DNA from 4 places in the Pseudescherichia sp. genome. Region 3 is predicted to be linked to each of the others. Evidence: predicted binding sites of a transcription regulator. Region 3 holds the regulator's gene; each other region holds the start of a gene.
What was found. Region 3 encodes LexA, which represses DNA repair genes until DNA is damaged. Its sites were predicted from a motif close to TNCTGTATGTACATACAGNA; they were not measured.
Positions count from the first base shown of each region.

Region 1: a site for LexA is predicted at 2,906-2,925, ahead of umuD (translesion error-prone DNA polymerase V autoproteolytic subunit). Genes of this name have one in related genera too.
Region 2: a site for LexA is predicted at 2,314-2,333, ahead of sulA (SOS-induced cell division inhibitor SulA). Genes of this name have one in related genera too.
Region 4: a site for LexA is predicted at 2,369-2,388, ahead of RTX96_RS09180 (metal-dependent hydrolase). Genes of this name have one in related genera too.

Region 1 is NZ_DAMBWA010000004.1:3,254-10,667, reverse strand. Features, by position in the region: gene RTX96_RS06845 (MFS transporter) at 1-1,230, opposite strand, end outside; gene RTX96_RS06840 (GNAT family N-acetyltransferase) at 1,227-1,754, opposite strand; gene RTX96_RS06835 (LysR family transcriptional regulator) at 1,853-2,752, shown strand; gene umuD (translesion error-prone DNA polymerase V autoproteolytic subunit) at 2,946-3,386, shown strand; gene umuC (translesion error-prone DNA polymerase V subunit UmuC) at 3,428-4,702, shown strand; gene umuC (translesion error-prone DNA polymerase V subunit UmuC) at 4,728-5,786, shown strand; gene RTX96_RS06815 (hypothetical protein) at 5,939-6,484, shown strand; gene RTX96_RS06810 (hypothetical protein) at 6,545-7,243, shown strand.
Region 2 is NZ_DAMBWA010000006.1:148,451-155,864, reverse strand. Features, by position in the region: gene yccS (YccS family putative transporter) at 1-1,523, shown strand, start outside; gene RTX96_RS10515 (TfoX/Sxy family DNA transformation protein) at 1,508-2,137, opposite strand; gene sulA (SOS-induced cell division inhibitor SulA) at 2,355-2,864, shown strand; gene ompA (porin OmpA) at 3,219-4,277, shown strand; gene matP (macrodomain Ter protein MatP) at 4,346-4,798, opposite strand; gene RTX96_RS10495 (Lon protease family protein) at 4,984-6,744, shown strand; gene fabA (bifunctional 3-hydroxydecanoyl-ACP dehydratase/trans-2-decenoyl-ACP isomerase) at 6,813-7,331, shown strand; gene rmf (ribosome modulation factor) at 7,387-7,414, opposite strand, start outside.
Region 3 is NZ_DAMBWA010000012.1:53,762-61,175, reverse strand. Features, by position in the region: gene dusA (tRNA dihydrouridine(20/20a) synthase DusA) at 1-788, opposite strand, end outside; gene RTX96_RS15850 (conjugal transfer protein TraF) at 891-2,189, opposite strand; gene zur (zinc uptake transcriptional repressor Zur) at 2,544-3,059, shown strand; gene RTX96_RS15840 (CsbD family protein) at 3,135-3,344, opposite strand; gene lexA (transcriptional repressor LexA) at 3,610-4,218, opposite strand; gene RTX96_RS15830 (diacylglycerol kinase) at 4,327-4,695, opposite strand; gene plsB (glycerol-3-phosphate 1-O-acyltransferase PlsB) at 4,825-7,248, shown strand; gene lplA (lipoate--protein ligase LplA) at 7,288-7,414, opposite strand, start outside.
Region 4 is NZ_DAMBWA010000005.1:147,153-154,566, reverse strand. Features, by position in the region: gene RTX96_RS09195 (fructosamine kinase family protein) at 39-899, shown strand; gene RTX96_RS09190 (YniB family protein) at 926-1,462, opposite strand; gene hxpB (hexitol phosphatase HxpB) at 1,611-2,279, shown strand; gene RTX96_RS09180 (metal-dependent hydrolase) at 2,403-2,993, shown strand; gene RTX96_RS09175 (L-cystine transporter) at 3,129-4,520, shown strand; gene cedA (cell division activator CedA) at 4,573-4,839, opposite strand; gene katE (catalase HPII) at 4,965-7,223, shown strand; gene osmE (osmotically-inducible lipoprotein OsmE) at 7,289-7,414, opposite strand, start outside.

The DNA.
Region 1 (7,414 bases), on a different contig from region 3:
AACATTTTTTTCGTGAAGGGTAGATGCTCCATGGTCCCGGTTCTGCACAACAGAGCCAGAATGACGCTGCCAGAGGACCACAGAAATCGCCGTAATGATCAGGGTCAGGATGAAGGAAAAAAGCAGCGTGCCGGGTATACCGTAGCGCTCCAGCAGTATGGCATACGCAGACGGAGCCAGTGCCGCGAGAAAAAATGCCGGCGACAACAGTATTCCTGTTTTGCGGGCGTACTGCTGCGGATCAAACAGCACAAGAGGAAGTACGGCCTTCACGATCGTATTCAGTCCGTTTACGGCCCCATAGCCCAGAACGAAAAAGGCTGTAGCCACAGGAGTAATGCTGCCTGCAAGGCCGGTCAGAAAACAGAGGGGAAGCAGGATACCGGTTATAAGGTTCAGGCGTATCGCGGAGATTCGTGCACCTGAAACTACACCCAGCAGACGGGCACCTAACTGCCCCACTCCCCACAGCATGCCAGCCAGAGCAGGCACGCCATAAGAGGCCAGTATCCGGGGAAAATGTGTGGACACGCCGGTGGAGACAAAGCTTATCAACGCTATCAGAGTGGCATACCACAGGCCGCTGATGAGTGCTTTTGTGTCCTCTGATGTTGCTGTTGCGTCAGCCGAATGGCCGGATCGCCCTGTTACGGGAAGTTTTACCCGACTGCCTGCCGGAACGGCAGTTAAAAAAAACAGGCTCAGCAGGCCCGCACAGCCATAAATGATGACGGCATGCCGCCAGTCGGTGACGTGAAGAAGCGCTGCGCCAGCAGGCCAGAAAGCGGCCGACGCGAGACCGCCCAGCAGGGTGACCAGAGAGATTGCCTTGCGAGCCTCTGCGCCTGCGGTTTCCACAAGCATGGCAAAAGCGGCGTCATACAGAGCAAGCCGCATGCCCGCGCCTGTCAGGATCCAGACGGCATCCCACGCTAATGTTGAATAGGTAAACGCCATCAGAAAACACCCGATGGTTATAGCCAAAGTTCCCGCCATCATCAGGGTGCGTCCACCGGTACGGGCCATTACGGGACCGATAAGCGGTGAAACCAGCCCCATAACGAGCATGGCAACGCTCAGGCCGGAGAATGTCTCACCGGAAGACCAGCCTGTTTCCGCCATGATGGCGGCTCCGAAGACACCCGGCATGTAGAACGTAATACCCCAGTTGATAAGCTGCGTCATGCCGATGCAGAAAATGGTGCGGCCTGTCAGATATCCTTGTGTCATTCTGTACTTTCCGGAAGCGTAGCGTCGCCATGCCCGAGCGTACGCTGCAGGATAACCGTATCGAGCCAGCGCCCATGCTTGAATCCTACAGACCTGAGGGTGCCAGTGATGCTGAAGCCTGCAGCGCGGTGAAGAGCAAGGGAGGCAGTATTTTCACTGTTCCCCACCACCGCTACAAGTTGCCGAAAACCACGGGCTTCTGCCCATCCTACTGCACGGGATAGCAGCATTTTTCCAATGCCCCGCCCCTGATACGTGGCATCAACATATACAGAGTCTTCCAGAGTAAAGCGATAGGCGCACCGTTCCCGGTATAGAGACAAATAGCAGTATCCTCGAACAATTCCTCCGTCAACCGCCACCAACCAGGGCAGTCCTGCTGCATGTACCTTTTTCAGCCGGGCTGCCATTTCAGCCTCACCCGGCGGTTCGGTTTCAAAAGTGGCGGTGCCGTGTAATACGTGATAAGCATAAATCTGTTGTATAGCGGGAATATGTCGTTCATCTGCTTCGGTTATTTCCATCAGTACAGCTCCCTTTCAGATCAGAAACAGAGACTAACCCGGATGAATCATTTCAGACAGGCAGCAGGGCTTATCAGCGTTATGAGGAAAACTTTGGCATGGCAACACTGAACCTCGATCATCTGGCTACCTTCAGGCTGGTCATCAGCCGGGGCAGTTTCTCGGGGGCGGCAGAAGTACTTGGCTTGTCGCAACCGGCAGTGAGCCTGCAGATAAGACAGCTGGAGCAGACGCTTAAGGTCAGGCTTATTGAGCGAACCAGCCGGGGAGTAAGACCAACGACTGCCGGTTTGACTCTCGCTGAACACTGCATGAAAATTGATGCGGTGGTAAGCGGAGCGGTTGAAGCGGTTTCCCTGCATTCAGACGAAATAACCGGCACCGTTACTGTCGGCACAGGCGCAACAGCCTGTATCCATCTGCTACCTCACTTACTGCAGCAACTTCGACAGACCCATCCCCTGCTGAAGGTGGATGTACGCACAGGCAATACTTCAGATATTGTACGGGGAGTGGAGGAAAACCGTATAGATATTGGTCTGGTAACGCTGCCGGCAGCCGGTAAATGCCTGAGTGTCAGCCCGCTGGGTACGGATGAGTTTGTTGTAATCATGGAAAAGGACACCTCGGAGCAGAGTGCAAAACCGCTGTCTCCTGATACCCTTTTGCCACTGCCGCTGATTGTATTTGAACCCGGAAGTGCCACACGCGATCTGATTGACGGATGGTTCAGCGATGCAGGGCATACTGTCAGCCCGGTTATGGAGCTTGGCAGTATTGAAGCCATTAAAAGGATGGTTCGTTCCGGCCTGGGTTACAGCATCGTTCCCCGTATGTCCGTTGCAAGTCATGAAGAAAGGCAGGGTCTCAGTCTTTACTCAGTAACGCCATCGCTTCACCGGACTCTGGGGACAGTGATGCGGGAGGATCGGATTGTCAGCAGGGGCATAAGTGAAGTACTGAACAGACTAAGTAAGATCTTTCCTGAATCAAAATAAATTTTTAACATGCCCTGACACAGAAAGTCCTGATAGCTGCTTGTTTTACGAGCTGTCGTTCCGCTATAAATTCAAATAAATCAATAGTCCATTATTTTAATGATATTTGTGTCGCCCCACGCTTCTTGCTTCGTTCGTAAAGTCAGACAATACTACTGTAAATACGTACAGCATTTTGACAGGGATTTTTGCTATGTTTCACGCCTTTGAGTTGATGCACCCGGCGGATAATCCGCCGCCCAGCTACAGGCCCCTTTTCCTGGAACGCGTACCCTGCGGTTTTCCCTCTCCTTGCCAGGACTATGCGGAGCAGGAACTCGACTTAAACGAATATCTAATAGCCCACAGGGCAAGCACCTTTTTCCTGCGCGCACAGGGCAACAGCATGCAGGATATAGGACTTTACGACGGCGATCTGCTGATAGTCGATCGGGCACTCAGGCCTGAGCACGGCGACGTGGTTATCGCTGTACTGTACGGCGAATTTACGGTCAAGCGCCTTCTTATTACCCAGAAAGGGCCGGTATTGCAGCCGATGAATCCCGCCTATCCTGTTATTATCCCAGACCCGGATACCCTGGAAATTTTCGGCGTAGTGGCGCACTTCGTGCACACTCCGCGCCGGAGAAACTGATATGTGCGGGTTATCTACACACGGCGGAGATCATGATGTCCATGTTCGGCCTGGCTGACGTTAATTCATTCTATGCCAGCTGCGAGACGCTGTTCCGCCCGGACCTGCGTGGCAGACCTGTGCTAGTGCTCAGCAACAACGACGGATGCGTCATTGCACGCTCCGCTGGCGCAAAAGCGCTTGGCATCAAAATGGGTGCGCCATGGTTTGAGGTAAAAACACAGGATTATCCGGAAAAGGTGCACGTGTTCAGCTCCAATTACGCGCTTTATCACAGCCTCAGCCAGAGAGTAATGACCGCGCTTGAAGAGATAACGCCACGCGTCGAGCAGTACAGCATTGATGAGATGTTTCTGGATCTCACCGGTATTGACGGCTGTGAGAACTTCGAAACTTTTGGCCGTCGCCTGCGTGCGCATGTCTTTACCACAACGGGTCTCACCGTCGGTATCGGCATGGGGCCGACCAAAACACTGGCAAAATCGGCCCAGTGGGCGGGCAAGGAGTGGAAGCAGTTTCGCGGCGTACTGGCGCTTACGCCAGGTAATCCGAAACGTACTGAAACCCTGCTGGCTAACCAGCCCGTTGAGGAAATATGGGGCGTGGGACGGCGTATCGGTAAACGACTCAACCTTATGGGCATCGAAACTGCTCTGCAGCTATCACGCGCGCGTCCGAAGTTCATTCGCGATAACTTTTCCGTGGTGCTGGAGCGCACCGTACGCGAGCTGAACGGTGAATCATGTATTCCGCTCGAAGAGCTGCCACCGGCAAAACAGCAGATTGTCTGTAGCCGCAGCTTCGGCGAGCGAATTACCTCAAAAGTCGCTATGCAGCAGGCGCTGTGTCAGTACGCTGCGCGCGCAGCGGAAAAACTGCGCGGGGAACGTCAGTACTGTCGCAACATCGGTGTGTTTATCCGGACGTCGCCACACGCAAACGGTGAGGTTTTTTACGGGAACAGCGCTGGTGAGAAACTGACGCTGCCAACACAGGACACGCGTGACATTATTGAATCTGCGATGCGATCACTTGACCGTATCTGGCTTGAGGGTCGAAGGTACATGAAAGCAGGTATCATGCTTGATAACTTCACTCCAAACGGTGTAAGCCAGCTCAATCTGTTTGAAGATAACCAGCCGCGGGCCAATAGCGCACAGCTGATGAAGGTACTGGATGATATCAACCAGTCCGGAATGGGAAATGTATGGTTTGCGGGCCAGGGCATTAATACCGAATGGAAAATGAAACGTGAAATGCTAAGCCCTGCTTGGACCACGCGCTGGTCTGACATACCTAAAGCGCGCGTGCTTTGAGTCGGTTACTAATTAAGCTGTTGAAATTGTATTCCACATAAATGCTGATATGTCAGACAGAGTGATGACTATTTTGCAGTTACTGACTCCGCGTGTGGAAATTTACAGTATCGATGAAGCTTTTTGTGATCTTACGGGTATGCGTAATCTGTTATCGCTTGAGGTGTTTGGCCATCAGATACGTGATCAGATTAAGCGAAGAACACATCTGACTGTGGGAGTGGGAATAGGCCCTACAAAAACGCTCGCCAAACTGGCTCAGTATGCAAGTAAGCGCTGGCCCGCAACGCGAGGTGTGGTAGATCTCAGTGACAGACAGCGTCAGCGTAAGTTAATGGCTTTAGTACCAGTTGAGGAGGTCTGGGGTATAGGACGGCGGCTGGGTAAAAAATTACAGTTTATGGGCATTAACAATGCACTTCAGCTGGCTGAGCTGTCGCCTTCATTCATTCGTAAACAGTTCTCAGTAGTTGTTGAGCGCACGGTCAGAGAGCTGAACGGTATTCCTTGCCTCGGTTTAGAAGAATTTACTGCCCCAAAAGAACAAATCATATGCTCCCGATCTTTTGGAGAAAAACCGTCGGACGAAGTCAGCCTGCATCAGGCCATTTGCGCTCATGCTGAACGTGCAGCAGAAAAACTCCGTGCAGAGCATCAATTTTGTAAACGGGTAGCAGTTTTCATCAGTACCAGCCCTTTCTCAGAAAATGAGGTGTTTTATAAGAATCAGGCGGTAACAGAGCTTGCTGTACCCGCTCAGGATTCACGGGATATCATTAACGCGGCTATAAAGGCATTTGATACGATATTTGTACCAGGGCACCGTTATCATCGTGCTGGCGTGATGCTCACTGATTTCCGAAGCGCTGCCGTATCTCAATTGACCCTTTTTGATGACTTTCAGCCTCATCGTAACAGCGAAGAGCTGATGACATTAATAGACAGCATTAACCATTCAGGCAAAGGCTCTGTTTGGTTTGCAGGGCAAGGTATTAAAGATGCATCTATGGGCTGGAAGATGCGCAGAGAAAGGCTTTCCCCCGCCTTCACGACTAAGCTAAGTGATATAATTAAAGTGAAGTGAGCTTCCTTTTTACGCCCAGCCATTTGGTATACCTCATCATTGACTTTCATTATACAATACGGCAGGGTTTTACAGTCTGTTACAATGTGACGGAATAGTAAGTCGTACTAAAGCTGTTATTTTCACGGTAAAAATAGGGAGAAAAAAGGAATATGAAGGGTCTATATACTATTTTAATACTACCTGTTCTCGTAACAGCTTGTAGTATGAATGATATAGCAACTACAAACCAGAAAATCAGTGATGGTGCCTCAGGAATAATGAATTCCCTGAGAGGTAACTCCTCAGGAAATGATGAGCAGCGTATGAAAGTATCTCCTTCAGAAAAAAAAGAATCGACCTCTAAAAGTTATACTGTACCAGTAGATGTTGATACTGCAGCAGCAAGAATTAAAAGGAAGTTTAAGTTTATCTCTAATGATGAACTGAGATCAATTAGAGAAAAAAATAACGATGGCGAATGGACTGCCAGCGCAATTACCGATAGTAATCAGGAATGGGATGCGATGACTGGAAGTTATTATAAAATGGGCTCAGATTGGGGCGACTATGATGATCACCTAACTATTGAGCTAGAAAAAAATGGGTCAGGTAGTCGTATTCATATAACGTACAGTTCTTCTTCAAAGCAAAGACTCGCAAGTAGCGGCTTGCAGGATTTAATGCAAAATATTAAGAATGTAGCTGAAGGGAAGTAACTAATTATTAAGGGTGTGGATATTGCTATATCCGCACTCATAAATCTATAAGGAGTAAGTGTGTTTAATCTCTTGTCCTATTTCCATAATAAATATAAAGGCCGAATTATAGAGTGTGACGAAACTCTGGATTACAGAGCCAACTTTGAGCATGCATTAAAATTTACAAAAGGGCTGGGCTTTAATGAAGGTTCAATAACGGATTTGAAGGATGGTGAATTGGATTATCATAATATGATGGCAAAAGTGTGTCATGAAGCAGAAGTGGATAGCTTCTCTTTTTCAGCAGGGCAATGTCTCAAGTGGTGTCATTTCCTTCAGCCATATTTTGAATCCGCACTTGGCTGTAAAATTTGGACGACAGTCGGTCAATTATGGAAGGGAGATAAATGGCTTTATAATCCCACATATGATGAATTTGAAAAATGGTCCAACAAGGGATTTCAGCCCGAAGATTTTTCTGAGACGCCTGCTCTAAATCTTCATGCCTGGTATACAACAGATACTGGTCATTTGATTGATATTTCATATCTGAGTACTCTTTCAAATGTATTTCCTGATTGCCATGAATATACTGGAGGTGTGCTGGTAGGTAAGCCAAATGATATTTTTCCTGGCTATCAATACGTACCTATAGTCGTTGGGCAAGGTATAGTAGAAAAAATTCAAAGCAAATCTTTTATACCTTTTCTTGCTAATGACGTTGAGGATCTAATGTCTGTTGGAATGGTGATATATGCAGACCCTAACAATGAATAATATAAGAAAGTTGACGATCATCTGAGGCGTTGCTAACATCACCAGTGCATTAGAAGTCGCTACGGCGACCATCCAAAACCCCTGTAACCTGAGAGGGGTGCCTTCGGGCGGTTACCAGCCAATGCTTCAGCGGTCTGAGAGAAGCGCCTTCGGGTGACTGCCAGCTAATGT
Region 2 (7,414 bases), on a different contig from region 3:
ATCTGGCCCAGGCCAACGGCCAGCTGGTGACCACGCTCAACCAGACCAAAGCGTCGCTGCTGACGAGGCTGCGGGGGGATCGCGGCCAGCGCGGTACCCGGCGCACGCTGCACTACTATTTCGTGGCGCAGGATATTCACGAGCGCGCCAGCTCGTCGCATATTCAATACCATGCCCTGCGCGAGCATTTTCGCCATAGTTCCCTGATGTTTCGCTTTCAGCGCATGCTCTCTATGCAGGCGCAGGCCTGCGCCCGGCTCTCTCGGGCTATTCTGCTGCGCGAGCCCTATCAGCATGACCCCAACTTTGAGCGCGCCTTTACCCACCTTGATGCCGCCCTTGAGCACGCCCGCGGCCAGGGCATCTCCGCCGACTATATTGAGTCGTTGGGTTTTGTACGGGATAACCTGCGGGCTATCGACGCTCAGCTGGCGACCATCGAGTCTGAGCAGGCGCTAATGCAGCCGCCGCAGGGTACCGAGAACGAGCTTGCCGATGACAGCCTGACCGGCCTGGACGATATCTGGCAGCGTCTGAAGCGCAACCTGACGCCGGAATCGGCCCTGTTTCGCCATGCGGTGAGGATGTCAGTGGTGCTCTGCCTGGGCTACGCCTTCATTCAGCTCACCGGACTCCAGCACGGCTACTGGATCCTGCTCACCAGCCTGTTTGTCTGCCAGCCAAACTATAACGCCACCCGCCACCGCCTGACGCTGCGTATTATCGGCACGCTGGTCGGCGTGGCGGTGGGCCTGCCCATTTTGCTGTTCGTCCCTTCGCTGGAGGGGCAGCTGGTGCTTATTGTTATCGCCGGGGTGCTCTTCTTTGCCTTCCGCAACGTCCAGTACGCCCATGCCACTATGTTTATTACCCTGCTGGTGCTGCTCTGCTTCAACCTGCTCGGAGAGGGCTTTGAGGTGGCGATCCCCCGTATCATCGATACGCTGATCGGCTGCGCCATCGCCTGGGCGGCGGTGAGCTTTATCTGGCCGGACTGGCGCTTTCGCAACCTTCCGCGCGTGCTGGAGCGGGCGCTTGATGCCAACTGCCGCTATCTGGATGCCATTCTGGAACAGTATCACCAGGGGCGCGATAACCGTCTGGCGTACCGTATTGCCCGGCGCTATGCCCATAACGGTGATGCGGATCTGGCGTCAGTGGTCTCAAACATGTCGACCGAGCCGAACGCCACGCCACAGATGCGCGACGTCGCCTTCCGCCTGCTCTGCCTGAACCACACGTTTACCAGCTATATCTCCACGCTGGGGGCGCACCGTGAGCAGCTTCAGCAGCCGGAGATCCTGCAGCTGTTGGATGATGCCGTCTGCTACGTGGATGATGCCCTGCACCATCAGCCTGCCGATGAAGTCCGGGTCGGACAGCAACTGGAGACGCTCTCCGGGCGGATCCGCCAGCTTGAACCCGACCCTACCAGCAAGGCCCCGCTGGTTCTGCAGCAGGTTGGGCTGCTGATTGGGCTGCTGCCGGAGATCTGCCAGCTTCAGCGTCAGGTTCCCCGCTGATGTAAACTGCTCTCCGCCTCCAGCTCTTTAAACCAGATGGTTAACTCCCGGCGCGTCTCTGCCGGGAGTGCCGCCTCATGCAGCCCCGCGATAGCCCCTTCCAGGGCAAACAGCACCTTGATACTCAACTGCGGGCTGCGCTCCTTTAACCTGAGCCAGCACGCTTTTGCCCCTAGCTGTTTCAGGCTAGGCTCATCTTTGATTCCCACTTCCCAGAGCAGAGTCTCCAGCTGGAAATTCAGATTGGGAAGATCCCTGAGCCGCTTTTGCGCACGCCTCGCGACCTTTTCCCGCTGCGCGGCCGCCAGCGAGTATTGGCAGAGCGTCAGCAGCGTTTCACGATCCTGCCATAATCCATCATCGACCCGGAAATAGTTGAGCAGGACGGGCCTACCCCGCTTCACAAAAGTCAGTAAGGGGGCTTTCGTATTCATACAGTAGGGTGCGCTCTCCTCACAGGCACGTAGGTAGAGAGCCCCTTCGGCTACCATCGCAAACACCGTATCCTCAATGGCGAGACTGTAACCACCAAAGAGCGCACGGTGATGGATATGCCCCAGCGGTGATAGATATTCCCGAGATTGATAGATCCTTTGATACGATACGTTTTTCATGATTATTCCTTTAAAATCAAGGCGTAAAATATCTTTTATTTTTAAGCCATCTGTTGAAAAGGAACATAGGGAAGTTGCCCGGCCTCAGCAAGTTGATTTTTCTCCTCGCGGCATATTCAGCCCATATTTGCGAGACGCTTCCAGAAAATGAGGTTGATCTTTAAACGCTTACCGGGTACTGTATAGATATACAGTAACTCTCAGGGCTGGAATGACTATGTACACTTCAGGCTATGCTAACCGCTCGTCTCAATACGCTTCTTTCGCCGGCAGCCGCGCACAGGTGAATACGCCCGCTGCGGCCACGGGTCTTATCAGTGAAGTGGTCTATCGTGAAGATCAGCCGATGATGACCCAGCTGCTGCTGCTGCCGTTGCTACAGCAGCTTGGACAGCAGTCCCGCTGGCAGCTCTGGCTGACGCCACAGCAAAAATTGAGCCGTGCGTGGGTGCAGTCTGCTGGCCTGCCCTTAAGCAAGCTCATGCACATTAGCCAGCTCTCGCCGGATAATACCCTGGACTCCATGATCAAAGCATTGCAGACGGGCAACTACAGCGTAGTGATCGGCTGGCATACGCAAGAGCTGTCAGAAGATGAGCATCGCCGTCTCGTTGAGGCCGCTCAGGAGGGAAACGCAATGGGGTTTATCATGCGGCCGGTTCGCTTCGATCCGCAGGCTTCAGGACAGTCTTCCGGCTTAAAAATTCACTCGAATTTGTTTCATTAAGTAAGTTTAAGATAATTCCTGGGATCTTTTTTGCGTCGGTTCCAGGCCTTTGGTCATTAAGCTAAATTCTCTCGCGAAGCCTGTCTGGCGCGGTAACTGCGATATTTCGATGGCGAATTTATCGTCATAAATGTTAAATATTGTGTCTACAACTCTTTTTTTTTCATATGCCTGACGGAGTTCACACTTGTAAGTTTCCAACTACGTTGTAGACTTTACATCGCCAGGGGTGCTCGGCATAAGCCGAAGATATCGGTAGAGTTAATATTGAGCAATGCCCCCGGTGAAGGATTTAACCGTGTTTTCTCTGGCGAGAACTTCATGGCGATTTTTGGATGATAACGAGGCGCAAAAATGAAAAAGACAGCTATCGCGATTGCAGTGGCACTGGCTGGCTTCGCTACCGTAGCGCAGGCCGCTCCGAAAGATAATACCTGGTACACTGGTGCTAAACTGGGCTGGTCCCAGTACCACGACAACGGCTTCATTCCTAATGATGGCCCGACTCGTGAAGACCAGCTGGGCGCTGGCGCATACGGCGGCTACCAGGTTAACCCGTACGTTGGTTTCGAACTGGGCTACGACTGGTTAGGTCGTGAGCCGTACAAAGGCGACAACGTAAACGGTGCTTTCAAATCTCAGGGCGTTCAGCTGACCGCTAAACTGGGCTACCCAATCACTGATGACGTTGATATCTACACCCGCCTGGGTGGTATGGTATGGCGTGCAGATGCTAAAGCTCAGGTTCCTGGCACTGGCGCATCTTTCAAAGACCACGATACCGGTGTTTCCCCAGTATTCGCTGGTGGCGTAGAGTGGGCAATGACCCGTGACATCGCTACCCGTCTGGAATACCAGTGGGTTAACAACATTGGCGATGCTAAAACTCTGGGCACCCGTCAAGACAACGGTATGCTGAGCGTAGGTGTTTCCTACCGCTTCGGCCAGCAGGAAGACGTAGCTCCGGTTGTTGCACCGGCTCCGGCTCCGGCTCCGCAGGTTTCTACCAAGCACTTCACTCTGAAGTCTGACGTACTGTTCAACTTCAACAAAGCGACTCTGAAACCAGAAGGCCAGCAGGCTCTGGATCAGATGTACACCCAGCTGAGCAACCTGGATCCGAAAGACGGTTCCGTTGTTGTTCTGGGCTTCACCGACCGCATCGGTTCTGACGCTTACAACCAGGGTCTGTCCGAGAAACGTGCTCAGTCTGTTGTTGACTACCTGATCTCTAAAGGTATCCCGTCCAACAAGATCTCCGCACGTGGTATGGGCGAATCTAACCCGGTTACCGGCAACACCTGTGACAACGTGAAAGCGCGTCCGGCGCTGATCGACTGCCTGGCTCCGGATCGTCGCGTAGAGATCGAAGTTAAAGGTATCAAAGACGTTGTAACTCAGCCGCAGGCTTAAGTTTACGTCTTATAAAAAAACCCCGCTCTGCGGGGTTTTTTATTGCCTGCTCTCTGCTGAAAAGCGCGTTACTCCTTGCCCAGCAGCGCCTGCAGATCCTGCTTCAGGGTGCTCATTTTGCTGGCATACTTCTCTTTATGCTCGGCATCTTCAATCAGTTGCACAATTGTCTCCGACAGGGTTTTCCCCCGCCGCTGGGCGAGGCCGGCCAGACGTTGCCAGACCATAAACTCCAGATCGATTGATTTCTTACGCGTGTGCTGGTGCTCGGCATTAAAGTGCCGTTTACGCCGGGCGCGAATGGTCTGCTTCATGCGGTTCGTTAACGCGGTATTCATGTGCTGCGCAATCCAGTCGTTAACGCGAACCGGTTCGTACTCGAGCTTCAGCAACAGATCGACGGCCTCTTTAGCCGCACTGGTTTCTAAATAGCGCGTGATGAGTTCACCTTCACGGTGCTTTTTCACCAGGTACTTCCATTTCCAGCCGCTTTCGAGATTTTCCAGTTGTTGATATTTCATTGCGATCTCAGTGTTACCGTGTAACTTAGTTCAGAATATCAGTTTTTTGCCAATCTGCTGAAAAGAAATCATATCCTGTGAGCTAAGCGGTACCGGGAAAGGGGTAAAAGCATCTATTCCACGTGTGCTGAATTGCCGCTTACGCTATAATTCCGCCCTTTACAGCTGACGATAAAACCTCGACATTGACCATTACTAAACTAGCCTGGCAAGACCTTGTTCCTGATACCGACAGCTATCAGGAGGTGTTTACACCGTCTGACGTTGACCTTGAGTCTGAGCTTTCTCTTGGTGACACGCAACCTCGTTTGCAGTACGCGCTGGAGCAGCTGCTGCATCCGTCTGCATCGTCACGCTTTTTACTGGCCAAAGCGCCGGAAGAGCCGGAGTATCTGGCCCTGATCGCCGCCGCTGCCCGTGAACTCCAACCCGCGGTGTCGCCGGTTGTCGGCGTTGAGTACAGCGTTGCCGGCCGCACGGTGAGCATGAAGCCCGCCGCCAGCGTGCAGGCAAACTTTGCCGGGCAGAGCGACGTAGTGATTGCCGACTGGGTGGAAGCTGAGCAGCTTTTTGGCTGCCTGCGCCAGTTCAATAATGAAATTACCCTTGAGCCTGGTCTGGTACACCAGGCTAATGGCGGGGTGCTGGTGGTCTCGCTGCGCACCCTACTGAGCCAGCCGCTGCTCTGGATGCGACTGAAATCAATCGTGACTCGCCAGCGCTTCGACTGGGTCTCCTTCGATGAGTCTCGCCCCCTGCCCGTCAGCGTGCCGGCTATGCCGCTCACGCTGAAGGTTATCCTGGTCGGCGAGCGCGAGTCGCTGGCTGATTTTCAGGAGATGGAGCCAGATCTGGCCGCTCAGTCTATCTACAGCGAATACGAAGAAAATATCCAGATTACCGATGTAGACGCGCTTGCCACCTGGCGGCAGTGGGTCATTCTGAGCGCCGAGCAGGCCGGACTGCCGATCCCCGCAGAGGATGCCTGGCCGGTGCTAATCCGTGCCGCAGCACGCTACACCGACGATCAGGAGACGCTGCCGCTCTGTCCGCTGTGGCTGGCGCGCCAGCTGCGTGAGGTCTCTGCCTTTACCGAGGGGAGCACCTTTGACGCGGAGCAGTTGCGCACCATGCTGAGCCAGCGCGAGTGGCGTGAGGGCTATCTGCCGGAGCGTATGCTGGATGAGATCCTGCTTGAACAGATCCTGATTGAGACCGAAGGTGAACGCGTTGGGCAGATCAACGCGCTGTCGGTGGTTGAATTCCCTGGTCATCCCCGCCCCTATGGCGAGCCGTCGCGTATTAGCTGCGTGGTACATATCGGCGACGGTGAGTTTCATGACATCGAGCGTAAAGCCGAGCTGGGAGGCAACATCCATGCGAAGGGCATGATGATCATGCAATCCTTCCTGATGGCCGAGCTGGAGCTGGAGCAGCAGATGCCCTTCACGGCATCGTTGACCTTTGAGCAGTCCTACAGCGAAGTGGACGGCGACAGTGCCTCGATGGCCGAGCTGTGCGCGCTGATCAGCGCCCTGGCCGATGTCCCGCTGCATCAGCATATCGCTATTACCGGCTCGGTGGATCAGTTTGGTCGGGCGCAGCCGGTTGGTGGTCTGAACGAGAAGATCGAAGGCTTTTTTGCGATTTGCCAGCACCGCGGCTTGACCGGCAAACAGGGCGTGATCGTTCCGGCTGCCAACGTGCGCCATCTCTGCCTGCATCAGGAGCTGCTGGACGCGGTACAGGCAGAACAATTTTCCATCTGGGCCATTGATGACGTGACCGATGCACTACCCTTACTGACAGACCTGGTGTGGGATGGCGAAGGGCAAACCACGCTGATCCAGACTATTCAGGAACGTATTGCGCAGGCGACGCAGCAGGAAGCGCGCCATCGTTACCCGTGGCCGCTACGCTGGCTCAGTTGGTTTACGCCCAACTGATCGGAGTTGTTGAGCGTACACGTGTTAGCTATCCTGCGTGCTTCACTAAAATAAGGCTTACTGAGAACATGGTAGATAAACGCGAATCCTATACGAAAGAAGACCTTCTTGCCTCTGGTCGTGGTGAACTGTTTGGCGCTAACGGCCCGCAGTTACCGGCCCCTAACATGCTGATGATGGACCGTGTGGTCAAGATGAGCGAGACGGGCGGCAATTTCGATAAAGGCTATGTTGAAGCAGAACTGGATATCACTCCCGATCTGTGGTTCTTCGGTTGCCACTTCATTGGCGATCCGGTAATGCCTGGCTGCCTGGGCCTTGATGCTATGTGGCAGCTGGTTGGTTTTTACCTCGGCTGGCTTGGCGGCGAAGGTAAAGGCCGCGCCCTCGGCGTAGGCGAAGTGAAACTGGCTGGCCAGATTTTACCGACTGCCTCTAAAGTCACCTACCGTATTCATTTCAAACGCGTTATCAACCGTAAGCTGATTATGGGCATCGCGGATGGTGAAGTGCTGGTTGATGGTCGTCAGATCTACACCGCAACCGATCTGAAAGTGGGTCTGTTCAAGGATACCTCTGCGTTCTGATCCCCCTGACAGGCGAAACCTCCGCAAGGCGGAGGTTTCATTTAAAGAGACAGAATCAGGCGATAACTGCCCTGTCCTCCATG
Region 3 (7,414 bases):
ACCGGATCGGCATCGTCACGCGCTACGCCAAAGATCTCACGGTCAACCGCGGCCAGAATGCCTGGGTTTTGATACGCCTCGCGCCCTACCATCACCCCGTCCATATGCTCAAGGTGCGCCTTTGCCTCTTCCAGCGATTTGATGCCGCCGTTGATAGACATGGTCAGGTGCGGGAAGTCGCGCTTAAGCTGATAGACACGCGGGTAGTCCAGAGGCGGGATCTCACGGTTCTCTTTTGGGCTGAGTCCGGAGAGCCAGGCCTTACGGGCGTGAATAATAAACGTCTCGCACTCGCCCTTGCCGGAAACGGTATCAATAAAGCTGCAGAGGAATTCGTAGCTGTCCTGGTCGTCAATGCCGATGCGGGTCTTCACCGTCACCGGGATAGAGACGACGTCGCGCATGGCTTTGATGCAGTCCGCCACCAGCTGCGCATTGCCCATCAGACAGGCGCCGAACATACCGTTCTGCACGCGATCCGACGGACAGCCGACGTTGAGGTTGATCTCGTCATAGCCGCGGGCTTCGGCCAGCTTCGCACAGTGGGCCAGCTGAGCCGGATCGCTGCCGCCCAGCTGAAGCGCTACGGGATGCTCTTCGTCACTGTAGGCCAGATAGTCACCTTTACCATGAATAATCGCCCCGGTAGTCACCATCTCGGTATAGAGCAGCGTCTCCCGCGACAGCAGGCGCAGGAAATAGCGACAGTGGCGGTCGGTCCAGTCGAGCATTGGCGCGATGGAGAAGCGGTGGGCGGCGAAGGCTGTAGCGGGCGTGACTGGCGGCATAGCGTACGTTTTTTCATCAAAATGGAAAAGGGGCGCTACTATAGCATACTCATTTAGCCTGAACAGCCCGCCGGAGGCATTGCGCCTCCGGCGGGGAGATCATTAGAACGTCAGGCTGAGCTGCGCGCCTGCGCCCCAGGTTTCATCTTCACCATAGAGGCCCATCAGGTCGACGTGAACGCGGTTGAACGGCGCAAAACCGATACCGGCGGTGGCGACGTTGCTGTCGTCCCCTTTCACATCGGCGCGGAAGCCCGCACGCACCGCCAGCCAGTCGAGCGGACGCACCTCGGCCCCGACGCCAACATACTGGGAAGCCTCCTCGCTCTTAAAGCCTTTGGTCTCGGTCAGATCGCCGTCGGCGCTGAGGGTAACCAGATCCGTATGCCACGCCAGCCCTGCGGTAACCACCGGGCTGATCTGGTAGGTATCTTTATAGCTACGCACCTCTTGAGTACGGCCATTGCGGATCTGGATATCTTTGGTATCGATATCGCGGGAGATCAGGTTCTGTCCGCTCAGGCCTACGGTCCAGTTATCGCCAAAATCAGCGGCAATACCGGCGTCAACGTTGAAGCCGGTATCGTCGTTACGGTAGCGGCTGCTGTTGAAGTCGCTGCTATCGTAGTCGTAGATGGAGGTGGTGTAGTTGAACAGCCAGGTTTTTTGCAGCTTCGGCGTCACGCCGATAGAGACCGGCACGTCGCCAAGCTGGAACTGACGCGCCACGGCCACGCCGTAGTCGGAGACGATCGCCGCACGTCCAGACGCGGTAGAGTTCAAGTGGCTGGTAATAATATCCGAGCTGCGACCAAGGGCGACTTGCCCGGCATCAAGGAGGATTTCATTGCCGCGCAGGTAGTCAATATCCTGCTGGTCGACGTTGGAGCTGACCCGGGCATGGGCATAGGCCTTCGCCACGAAAGCAAACGACAGCACGTCGTTAGGAATGCTTACTGCAATACCAGCGCCCGCATTAGCACGCGCCGTTTTGCCGTCGAGAAACTCCAGCTCATCGGCTAAATCGGTCGCGGCGCCGCGCACCTGATTAATGGTTCCCGTTGGGTTAGTAATAAACTGAGCAAAGGTCAGGTTGTCGATAACGTTATCGTAATAGTCGACTTTGTCGCTGATATCGTCGATTTCATCCTGCAGATTATCTTTATCGCTAATCTGCGCCCGCACGCTCGGCAGGATGACAGTCACGTTATCATCCGGTTTAGCCTTCGCCAGCAGCGCCGGGTTAATCAGTACGCCGCTGCCATAGCTGGCGGATGCTACGCCGGTGCCGCCCATCGCATCACTACGCGCTTCTGCCCATGTATTGGCTGCCCCCGCCTGAGTGACTACCCCAAAAGAGACCGCAAGTGTTACCACTGAAAGCTTAAAAATTTTTTTCACAGTTTGCCCTGTCTTATTGATCAAAGGTCGATTTATGCCCTGCCAGTTATCGCCTGGCGAGAGGTGAACTATTGCTGTGAAAAGCGATGCTAAATGCAGCTAATTCGTTTTTTATCTGCATGAGAGTATTTTTATTCGTAACAATCTGCGTCTTTTTATAAACGCTCTTTACTTATAGAGGAGGAAATTCGATTCGGGAAGTTTTTCTGCTCTGAGCGTTGAAAAATTCAGGAAAATGCCAGGATGGAGATCGACGGTGGGTGCGGAACGATCGGCGGGATCTCGGCGTTTGTCGCAGGATATGATAAAGTGACGGTTTCAACGTTATTACATTACGTAACCTGAGGATGCCCTATGGATAAGACCACTTCGCAGCAGATGCTGGCACATGCTGAAACGCTGTGCGCGCAGCGCAACGTGCGCCTGACCCCGCAGCGCCTTGAGGTTTTGCGCCTGATGAGCCTCCAGCAGGGTGCAATCAGCGCCTACGATCTGCTCGATCTCCTGCGCGTCTCAGAGCCGCAGGCCAAGCCGCCGACGGTTTACCGCGCTCTCGACTTCCTGCTGGAGCAGGGTTTTGTGCACAAGGTCGAGTCAACCAACAGCTACGTGCTGTGTCACTTCCTCGATCAGCCTACCCATACGTCTGCGATGTTCATCTGCGATCGCTGCGGCGTGGTAAAAGAGGAGGCGGCTGAAGGCGTGGAAGATATTATGCACGCGCTGGCGGCCAGGATGGGCTTTGCGCTGCGTCATAACGTCATTGAGGCGCACGGGTTGTGTGCAGCGTGTTCAGAAGTGGAAGCCTGCCGTCATCAGGGCCAATGTCAGCACGATCACAGCATTTTAGTGAAGAAGAAACCGCGTTAGGTTAAAAAGTGGTGGGAAGAGTCGGTACGTCCTTGTACCGTCGGGCAGGGTAGTCAAACTGTTAATCCAGGGTGATTACCAGCGATACTCGTTACGGGTTTCCCAGTCGACCACCTCTTTCTCAGCCTGGTCTTTTTGGTAGCCATAACGTTCCTGAATTTTACCGACCAGCTGGTCGCGTTTACCTTCAATAACGGTCATGTCATCGTCCGTTAATTTACCCCATTGCTCTTTCGCTTTACCTTTGAACTGTTTCCAGTTACCGCCGACTTCGTCTTTATTCATAATGGTATCCTCATCATCGTTCGGTGTTGAATAGCAATATTCGTTGGTCCTTCGTTACGTTCTTTATCTGCTGAACGTGATAATAATTGTAGCTAAGGATTTTCTAAGCTGGGGATTATTCGGAATATTTAACCATTCAGGCGCGAACAAACAACAGGAAGGCAAGGCTAGAAGGCAAGGCTAAAGGAGGTGAGAAAGAGAGAGGAGGAAAAACATTAAGCGCTGTGACAGCAGAAGGTTAACTGCCACAAGCACTTATATGCTATCAGAGCCACTCGCCGTTGCGAATGACGCCGACCGCCAGACCTTCAATACTGAAGTTCTGCTGACGAAGGTCAACAACGATGGGATCGAAGTCGCTGTTTTCAGGCAGCAGCTGCACGGTATTGCCCTGCTTTTTCAGCCGCTTTACCGTCACTTCGTCATCAATACGCGCCACAATCACCTGGCCGTTACGCGCTTCCTGCGTTTTATGTACTGCCAGCAGATCGCCATCCATGATGCCAATGTCTTTCATCGACATCCCGCTAACGCGCAGCAGGAAATCGGCGCTGGGCTTAAACAGTGACGGATCGACTTGGTAGTGGCCCTCGATATGCTGCTGTGCCAGCAGCGGCTCACCGGCAGCGACCCGGCCAATCAGCGGCAGGCCATCTTCCTCTTCCTGCAGCAGACGGATCCCGCGCGATGCGCCGGAAACAATCTCAATGACGCCTTTGCGCGCCAGCGCTTTCAGGTGTTCTTCTGCCGCGTTTGGGGAACGGAATCCCAAACGCTGCGCAATTTCAGCACGCGTCGGCGGCATGCCGGTCTGGCTGATGTGATCGCGAATGAGATCAAACACCTCTTGCTGCCTGGCTGTTAACGCTTTCATCCCGCCCCCTGGGTGTATATACAGTTATGCTGTGAGTATATACAGCAAAAACCGTTTTTGAAACCAAATTTTGAGCAAAACCGCCGCGCAAGGCCGATTTTGCGCGCCTTAGCGGTAATGTGGCCAGAGCAGAATGCCCCAGGTGGCCAGCGCGAGCAGAATAGACATCAGCACCGCTGCCGAGCCCATATCTTTGGCCCGGCCGGAAAGCTCATGGAAATCAGTCCCGATACGGTCAACAACCGCCTCGATCGCGCTGTTCAGGATCTCCACTATCATTACCAGCACAACGGACCCAATGAGCAGCACGCGGGTAATGGCGTCTACGTCGAGCCAGCAGGCAATGACAACGGCAAGGATCACCGCGACGGACTCCTGGCGGAAAGCGGCTTCGTTCAGCCAGGCAGCGCGAACGCCCTTCCATGAGTACCCTGCGGCTTTAATGATTCGGGTTAAACCAGTGGTATTATTGGCCATCAAAAGAACCTTTTTACGTAATTATCGTCAATGTCTATGCGAGCGTACCGAGGTACAAAAGATATTCTGCGCGCTTTCTGATATTCTTGCGGCGCAATGGCATTATTAACCAGAGGCTTCACATTGTTTATGTCCGGCTGGCCACGAATTTACTACAAATTACTGAATTTACCATTAAGCGTGCTGGTAAAAAGCAAGTCGATCCCGGCAGAACCTGCCCAGGAACCTGGACTCGATACCTCACGCCCTATTATGTACGTTTTGCCTTATAACTCGAAGGCAGACTTGCTGACGCTGCGTGCCCAATGCCTGGCGCACGAGCTGCCCGACCCGCTTGAACCGCTGGAGATCGACGGTGCGCTGCTGCCTCGCTATATCTTTATTCACAGCGGGCCGCGTGTCTTTAGCTGGTACACGCCGAAAGAAGAGTCCGTTAAGCTGTTCCATGATTATCTGGATCTCCACCGTAACCACCCGGACCTGGACGTGCAGATGGTGCCGGTATCGGTGATGTTTGGCCGCTCACCGGGGCGCGAAAAAGGCGAAGTGAATCCGCCGCTGCGCATGCTGAACGGCATCCAGAAGTTCTTTGCCGTCTCCTGGCTCGGTCGCGATAGCTTTGTGCGCTTCTCCCCGCCGGTCTCCCTGCGCCGGATGGCCACCGAGCATGGCACAGACAAAATTATCGCCCAAAAGCTGGCCCGCGTAGCGCGCATGCACTTTGCCCGCCAGCGGCTTGCCGCCGTGGGTCCGCGCCTGCCGGCGCGCCAGGATCTCTTTAACAAGCTGTTGGCCTCAAAAGCCATTGCCCGCGCGGTAGAAGACGAAGCGCGCAGCAAAAAGATCTCCCATGAGAAAGCCCAGCAGAACGCCATCGCACTGATGGAGGAGATTGCGGCCAATTTCTCCTATGAGATGATCCGCCTGAGCGATCGTATCCTTGGCTTTACCTGGAACCGGCTCTATCAGGGCATCAACGTGCATAACGCCGAGCGGGTCCGCCAGCTGGCGCACGACGGTCATGAGATTGTCTACGTGCCCTGCCACCGTAGCCACATGGACTACATGCTGCTCTCCTATGTGCTCTATCATCAGGGGCTGGTACCGCCGCATATCGCCGCCGGGATTAACCTCAACTTCTGGCCTGCCGGACCGGTTTTCCGCCGCCTCGGGGCGTTCTTTATTCGCCGTACCTTTAAGGGCAACAAGCTCTATTCGACGGTGTTCCGTGAGTACCTGGGCGAGCTGTTTAGCCGCGGCTACTCCGTAGAGTACTTTGTCGAGGGTGGACGCTCACGTACGGGCCGTCTGCTGGATCCGAAAACCGGCACCCTGTCGATGACCCTGCAGGCCATGCTGCGCGGCGGCACCCGCCCTATCACCCTGGTACCGATCTATATCGGCTACGAGCACGTGATGGAGGTGGGCACCTATGCAAAAGAGCTGCGCGGCGCAACCAAAGAGAAAGAGAACGTCTTTCAGATGCTGCGCGGCCTGAGCAAGCTGCGCAACCTCGGCCAGGGCTACGTTAACTTCGGCGAGCCGCTACCGCTGATGAACTACCTCAATCAGCACGTGCCCGAGTGGCGCGAGTCGATCGATCCGATTGAGGCGGTACGCCCGGCCTGGCTGACGCCGACCGTCAACACCATCGCCGCCGATCTGATGGTGCGTATTAACAACGCGGGCGCGGCTAACGCTATGAACCTCTGCTGTACCGCGCTGCTGGCCTCGCGCCAGCGCTCGCTGACCCGCGAGCAGCTGACCGAGCAGCTGGACTGCTACCTCGATCTGCTGCGCAACGTGCCCTACTCGCCTGACGCCACCGCCCCGGCGGCCAGCGCCAGCGAGCTGATTGCCCACGCGCTGCAGATGAATAAGTTCGAAGTAGAGAAAGACACCATAGGCGACATCATCATTCTGCCGCGCGAGCAGGCGGTGCTGATGACTTACTACCGCAACAACATCGCGCATATGCTGGTGCTGCCCTCCCTGATGGCGGCTATCGTAACCCAGCATCGCCAGATCTCTCGCGAAGAGCTGCTGCGCCACGTTGATGTGCTCTATCCGATGCTTAAAGCAGAGCTGTTCCTGCGCTGGGATAACAGCGAGCTGCCAGAGGTGCTCAACGCGTTGATCGCCGAGCTGGTGCGTCAGGGCCTGCTGGTAGATAAAGACGACCGCCTGTATCTCAACCCGCAGCGCTCCCGTACCCTGCAGCTGCTGGCGGCTGGCGCGCGCGAGACCCTGCAGCGCTACGCCATCACTTTCTGGCTGCTGAGCGCCAACCCGGCCATCAACCGTGGCACGCTGGAGAAAGAGAGCCGTACCCTGGCTCAGCGCCTGTCGGTGCTGCACGGGATCAACGCCCCGGAGTTCTTCGATAAAGCCGTGTTCAGTACCCTGGTGCTCACCCTGCGCGACGAGGGTTACATCAGCGATACGGGTGATGCCGATCCGGCAAAAACCATGCAGGTCTATCTCCTGCTGGCGGATCTGGTGACGCCTGACGTGCGGTTGACTATCGAGAGCGCAACCCAGGCAGAAGCGTAAAGGTGATGCCCGGTAACGCAAGTGTACCGGGCCTCTCTATTATCTGACCGCCTGCGCTACCCACGCGGACAGCTCCCGTAACTCCCTCTCCTGCTCCGGAAAATCCCCTAGCAGCGCATCGCACGCCTGCTGCAGACTATCCGCACGATAAGCGCAGCCCTGCAGA
Region 4 (7,414 bases), on a different contig from region 3:
CTAACCTTTAATCTGGCAGATTGCAGGGGAGAGAGAGCATGTGGCAAGCCGTTAGTCGTCTATTAAGCGAGCAGCTGGGTGAAGGTGAAATCGAGCTGCGCAATGAACTGCCGGGTGGAGAGATCCATGCCGCATGGCATATCCGCTTCGGTGGTCGCGATCTGTTTGTGAAGTGTGATGAACGCGAAATGCTGCCTATCTTCACTGCTGAGGCAGATCAGCTTGAGCTTCTGGCACGCAGCCGTACGGTCAGCGTCCCGGAGGTGGCGGCAGTCGGCAGCGATCGCGACTACAGTTTTTTAGTCATGGAGTATCTCCCTCCCCGCCCGCTGGACGCGCATAACGCTTTTTTGCTCGGCCAGCAGCTGGCGCGACTGCACCAGTGGAGTGAGCAGCCGCAGTTTGGCCTCGACTTCGATAACGATCTCTCTACCACCCCGCAGCCAAATGCCTGGCAGCGTCGCTGGTCAACCTTTTTTGCCGAGCAGCGTATCGGCTGGCAGCTTGAGCTGGCTGCGGAAAAGGGGCTGGCGTTTGGCAATATTGATGCCATTGTCGAGCATATCCAGCAGCGCCTCGCCTCCCACCAGCCGCAGCCTTCTTTACTGCATGGCGATCTCTGGTCAAACAACTGCGCGCTTGGCCCGCACGGCCCCTACATTTTTGATCCGGCCTGCTACTGGGGCGACAGAGAGTGCGATCTGGCGATGCTGCCGCTCCATCCGGAGCAGCCGCCGCAGATCTATGATGGCTATCAGGCGGTGTTGCCGCTGCCGAACGGCTTTCTTGAGCGCCAGCCGGTCTATCAGCTCTATACGCTGTTTAACCGGGCGATCCTCTTTGGTGGGCAGCACCTGGTAACGGCCCAGCAGTCGCTGGACAGGATCCTGGCCGCTTAGTCAGCGCGGCCAGGCTTGTGTTGCGGCTACATAAACCCGAGCAGGGTAAAGAAGAAGTAGCCGGCAACGATGACAATCACGGGCAGCACATAGAGCGGGAAAATTTGCAGGAAGATGGTGTGACGGGGAACGACAATGCGCGACTCGATCTGCTCGCGGGTTAATCCGTCCGTCCCTTTCGCTTGCTCAAGGATGAGCTGATCCTCTACCCCCTCGCGCAGAAAACGGGTCTGGCGGCTCATGCGTGCCCCGGAGGCCTGCAGCGCCAATCCGATAAAAATCAGGGCGAAAATGATCCAAAAACCGATATTCAGCTTCTGGTGAAAATCAGGCGTTGGCGAGTTATACCAGAAGAAGTTAAGAAACGGCGTATTAAAACGCATCATCTCAATCATGACATGGGCGAAATCCAGCATGACGGCGTTAATCCCCGGCTGCTTTTCGCTGTGATCGTACATAAATTTAAATACGGAAATCAGGGTGGATACCACCGCCGGGATAAAAATCACCCATCCCAGAACGCGCTTGAGCACGGCAATGCGTCCAGCTTGTTGATACGTCATGAATTCCCCTTGTTTAAGACGTTCCATTTGCGGGTTAAGTCTACCTTCAGAACAGGATTTTCGCCCGACTTTAAAAGCGTTATCCTCTGGTAACAGCCATAATGATCGTTCATCTGTCTATTTATTCCACTCACAAGGAGAGGTTGTTATGTCAACCCCGCGTCAGATCCTCGCCGCTATTTTTGATATGGATGGCCTGCTTATCGACTCCGAGCCGCTTTGGGACCGGGCCGAGCTGGAGGTGATATCCAGCCTCGGTGTCGATGTCTCTCGTCGCCATGAGATGCCCGATACGCTGGGCCTACGTATCGATATGGTGGTCGATCTCTGGTATGCCATGCAGCCCTGGAGCGGGCCAGGAAAACAGGAAGTGACTGACCGAATCATTCAGCGGACCCTCTCATTGGTCGAAGAGAGACGTCCGCTGCTGCCCGGCGTGCGCGAGGCGCTGGCGCTGTGTAAAGCCGAAGGGCTCAAAATTGGTCTGGCCTCGGCCTCGCCGCTCTATATGCTGGAGAAAGTGCTGTCGCTTTTCGAGTTGAGCGACTATTTCGATGCTCTGGCTTCAGCACAGACGCTGCCCTACAGTAAACCTCACCCGCAGGTCTATCTCGACTGCGCGGCAAAGCTTGGCGTTGATCCTCTCACCTGCGTAGCGCTTGAGGACTCGGTTAACGGCATGATTGCGGCTAAAGCGGCTCGCATGCGCGCCATCGTGGTGCCCGCGGAGGAGAACCGTCAGGACCCGCGCTATGCGCTGGCCAACGTCAAACTTGAGTCGCTCGCCCAGCTCGCTGGGCAAGATCTGCGCGGATAGCATGCATTTTGTCCCGTTAATGTAAAAAAAGTAAAACGGTGACAAAGTGTTACACCGTCACCTCTTCCGCCTACTGTACAAAAACCCTATACTGTATACTTCGACAGTTAAGTGAGTATGATCATGACGGCGGAAGGACACCTCCTTTTTTCCATTGCCTGCGCGGTGTTTGCCAAAAACGCCGAGCTTACTCCTGTGCTCGCGCAAGGGGACTGGTGGCATGTCGTTCCCTCAGCCATTGTTACCTGCCTGCTTCCGGATATCGATCATCCGAAATCGTTTCTTGGCCAGCGTCTGAAGTGGATCTCGAAACCGATCGCCCGGGCCTTTGGCCATCGGGGGTTTACCCATAGCCTGCTGGCGGTGTTTATCGCCGTAACGCTCTTCTATCTTAAAGTTCCCGATAGCTGGTTTATCCCTGCCGATGTCCTACAGGGCATGGTGCTGGGTTACCTGAGCCATATTCTGGCCGATATGCTGACGCCCGCCGGTGTGCCGCTGCTGTGGCCCTGCCGCTGGCGTTTCCGCCTGCCTATTCTCACGCCGCAGCGTGGTAACCAACTTGAGCGCGTACTTTGCATGGTGCTCTTTACCTACGCTGTATGGATGCCTCAGGGCGTGCCCGATAACAGTGCAGTGCGCTGGTCTTCACAGGTGATCAATACCCTGCAAGGTGAGTTCAATCGGTTTATTAACCAGCAATCCGGTCATTAAGTCGGCTAATTTGCACGTTTACTTATAACCCATTCCATTTGGATATAAGACCTAAATCACACTTCTGCTAACCTTGGCGGCAACAGGGCGGCGTGCAACGCGTCGCCTGATAAAAAACCGTTCAGGAGATCTGAAATGAATTTCCCATTAATTGCGAACATCGTGGTGTTCGTAGCATTGCTATTTCTGCTGGCACAGACGCGCCATAAGCAGTGGAGTCTGGCAAAGAAAGTGCTGGTCGGTCTGGCGATTGGTGTGGTGTTTGGCCTGGCGTTACAGGCCATCTATGGCGCAGAGAGCCAGGTGCTGAAAGATTCGATCCAGTGGTTTAACGTGGTGGGCAACGGCTATGTTCAGCTGCTGCAGATGATCGTCATGCCGCTGGTGTTCGCCTCTATTCTGAGCGCGGTAGCCCGCCTGCATAATGCCTCGCAGCTGGGTAAAATCAGCGTCTTAACTATCGGCACGCTGCTGTTTACGACGCTGATTTCAGCGCTGGTCGGGGTCCTGGTGACGAACCTGTTTGGCCTTACCGCCGAAGGGCTGGTGCAGGGTACGGCAGAGACCGCGCGCCTGAACGCCATTCAGAGCAACTACGCGGGCAAGGTCGCCGATCTGAGCGTGCCGCAGCTGCTGCTCTCCTTCGTTCCGAAAAATCCGTTTGCCGATCTGACCGGAGCGAATCCGACCTCCATCATCAGCGTGGTGATCTTCGCTGCCTTCCTCGGCGTAGCCGCACTGAAGCTACTGAAAGATGATGCGCCGAAGGGGCAGCGCGTGCTGACCGCTATCGATACCCTGCAGAGCTGGGTGATGAAGCTGGTACGTCTGGTGATGCAGCTGACGCCGTATGGCGTGCTGGCGCTGATGACCAAGGTCGTGGCAGGCTCTAACCTGCAGGACATCATCAAGCTCGGCAGCTTTGTTATTGCCTCCTACCTGGGTCTGGGGATCATGTTTGTGGTTCACGGTATTCTGCTGGCGGTAAATGGCGTTAGCCCGCTGAAATTCTTCCGTAAAGTGTGGCCGGTGCTGACCTTTGCTTTCACCAGCCGCTCCAGCGCCGCCTCTATTCCACTGAACGTGGAAGCGCAGACTCGTCGCCTGGGCGTGCCGGAGTCTATCGCCAGCTTCTCAGCCTCCTTTGGTGCTACTATCGGCCAGAACGGCTGTGCCGGTCTCTACCCGGCGATGCTGGCGGTGATGGTCGCGCCGACGGTAGGGATTAACCCGCTGGATCCGCTGTGGATCGCGACTCTGGTGGGTATGGTCACCATCAGCTCGGCTGGCGTAGCGGGCGTGGGCGGCGGGGCTACCTTCGCGGCGCTGATTGTTCTGCCTGCGATGGGCCTGCCGGTTACCCTGGTGGCGCTGCTGATCTCCGTCGAGCCGCTGATCGATATGGGCCGTACCGCGCTGAACGTTAACGGCTCCATGACCGCCGGAACGCTCACCAGCCAGTGGCTGAAGCAGACCGATAAAGAGGTATTAAATAGCGAAGAGAGTGCCGAACTGGCGCATCGCTAAAATCCATGTTCCCGGCGGCAGACGCTGCCGGGCATTTCGTTTTGGGGCAATGCTACGCCTCGTCAATCTCCCCTTCCTGACGCATCTGCTCTGCCCAGCGCTGGGCCGCCTCGGGCATGCTAAACGCCGGTGAACGGCGAAAACGCTCTCCCATCAGCACAAACGCCACGTACTTGCCGCGCAGCAGCCAGACATCACGAAACCCCTCCATTTTATTGGCGTGATCGGGCGGCGCAGGCTCCACGCGGGGTACATAGCTGATAACAGGACGATTCTGTTGACGAAAAGGTTTCATAAGCGCGGGTTCACTAAAACAGATTGCAGATACAGGCAGCCACTATGATAGCCGATTTCACGGTAAAAACACGGGGTTGCTCTATAGTTATAAGGCTTTTGACGTTACATCGGCCACCCTTTCAGCAATGAAAACAGGAGACGAGCACAATGTCGCATAATGAGAAAAACCCACACGGCCATCGTTCACCGGTACACGATCCCAGCGAATCCCAGCCAGGCCTTGACTCCCTGGCGCCCGAAGATAACTCCCACCGCCCCGATCCTCGCCCTACCCCTCCAGGCGAGCAGCCCACTGCCCCAGGCAGCTTAAAGGCTCCCGATACGCATAATGAAAAGCTCACCGCACTGGAGACCTTTCGCAAAGGCAGCGAAGACTTTCCCCTGACCACTAACCAGGGGGTACGCATCAGCGACGATCAAAACTCCTTACGCGCGGGCAATCGCGGTCCGACGCTGCTGGAGGATTTTATCCTGCGGGAGAAGATCACTCACTTTGACCACGAGCGTATTCCAGAGCGTATTGTTCACGCCCGCGGCTCGGCGGCGCACGGCTATTTTCAGCCCTACAGGAGCCTCAAGGATATTACCAAAGCGGATTTCCTCAGCGATCCCGAGAAGATGACCCCGGTATTTGTCCGCTTCTCTACCGTACAGGGCGGCGCTGGCTCAGCGGATACCGTGCGTGATATTCGCGGCTTCGCCACAAAGTTCTATACCGAAGAGGGTATCTTCGATCTGGTCGGCAACAATACGCCGGTCTTTTTTATCCAGGACGCGCATAAGTTTCCCGATTTCGTCCACGCGGTGAAGCCGGAGCCGCACTGGGCCATCCCGCAGGGACAGAGCGCCCATGATACCTTCTGGGACTACGTCTCTTTGCAGCCGGAGACGCTGCACAATGTGATGTGGGCCATGTCGGACCGCGGTATTCCCCGCAGCTACCGCACAATGGAAGGCTTTGGTATCCATACGTTCCGCCTGGTTAACGCCGAAGGCAAAGGGACATTTGTTCGCTTCCACTGGAAGCCGGTGGCGGGTAAAGCTTCGCTGGTGTGGGATGAGTCGCAGAAGCTCACCGGGCGCGACCCCGATTTTCATCGCCGCGATCTGTGGGAGGCCATTGAGGCCGGCGACTTCCCCGAGTATGAGCTGGGGCTACAGCTGATCCCGGAAGAGGATGAGTTCAAGTTTGATTTTGACCTGCTCGACCCGACCAAGCTGATCCCCGAGGCGCTGGTGCCCGTTGAGCGAGTGGGCAAAATGGTGCTGAATCGCAATCCGGATAACTTCTTTGCGGAAAACGAGCAGGCCGCGTTTCACCCAGGCCATATCGTTCCCGGTCTGGATTTCACCAACGATCCGCTGCTGCAGGGGCGCCTTTTCTCCTATACCGACACGCAGATCAGCCGCCTCGGCGGGCCAAACTTCCACGAAATTCCCATTAATCGCCCCACCTGCCCGTACCACAATTTCCAGCGCGACGGCATGCACCGCATGGATATCGATACCAACCCGGCGAACTACGAGCCGAACTCGATCAACGATAACTGGCCGCGAGAAACGCCTCCCGGACCAAAACGCGGCGGCTTTGAGTCTTATCAAGAGCGGATCGAGGGCAACAAGATCCGCGAGCGCAGCCCGTCGTTTGGTGAATACTACGCTCATCCGCGTCTCTTCTGGCAAAGCCAAACCCCGCACGAGCAGCAGCATATTATTGATGCCTTTAGCTTTGAGCTGAGCAAAGTGGTACGCGGATACATTCGCGAGCGGGTCGTCGATCAGCTGGCCTGCATTGATACTATGCTGGCGCTGTCGGTAGCAAAAAATCTGGGTATCTCCCTGACGGATGAGCAGCTCAACGTCTCCCCACCTAAAGAGGTTAACGGGGTAGCAAGCGATCCGTCGCTTAGCCTTTACGCCCAGCCGGATGCCAGCGTTAAGGGCCGAGTGGTTGCCATTTTGCTTAACGATAAGGTGGTTGCCAGCGAACTGTTGACTATTTTGCAGGGGCTGCGGGCGAAAGGCGTACACGCCAAACTGCTCTACTCGCGAATGGGGGAAGTAACAGCCGACGATGGTTCAAGCCTGTCGGTGGCGGGCACCTTTGCCGGATCGCCTTCGGTGACCGTCGATGCGGTTATCGTTCCCGGCGGTGACGTAAGCAATTTGCTGAACAACGGCGACGCGGCCTACTACCTGCTGGAGGCCTATAAGCACCTGAAGGTGATTGCGCTGGCAGGCGATGCGCGGCAGTTTAAGCAGACGCTGAAAGTAGATGCACAGAGCGAGGCAGGCATTATCGAAGCAGATGATGCGTCCGGCACCTTTGTCGATGATTTCCTGGCCCAGCTGGCGGGACACCGCGTCTGGTCCCGGGCAAGTAAAATCAGCGCCATCCCGGCCTGATGGACTTCACGCCATAAAAAAACCGGCGCTTACGCCGGTTTTTTCGTGCTCAGGCTAAAATAGCATTACTGTTTCGGGGCCTGCGGGTCGGTATCGTACTCCGCACAGGTCTGGTAGCCCGAATTCAGAACGTGGCCGGTATCGTCCAGCGCCACAAAGTAGGTTTCAGTTTTACCATCGCGCTGACCCAG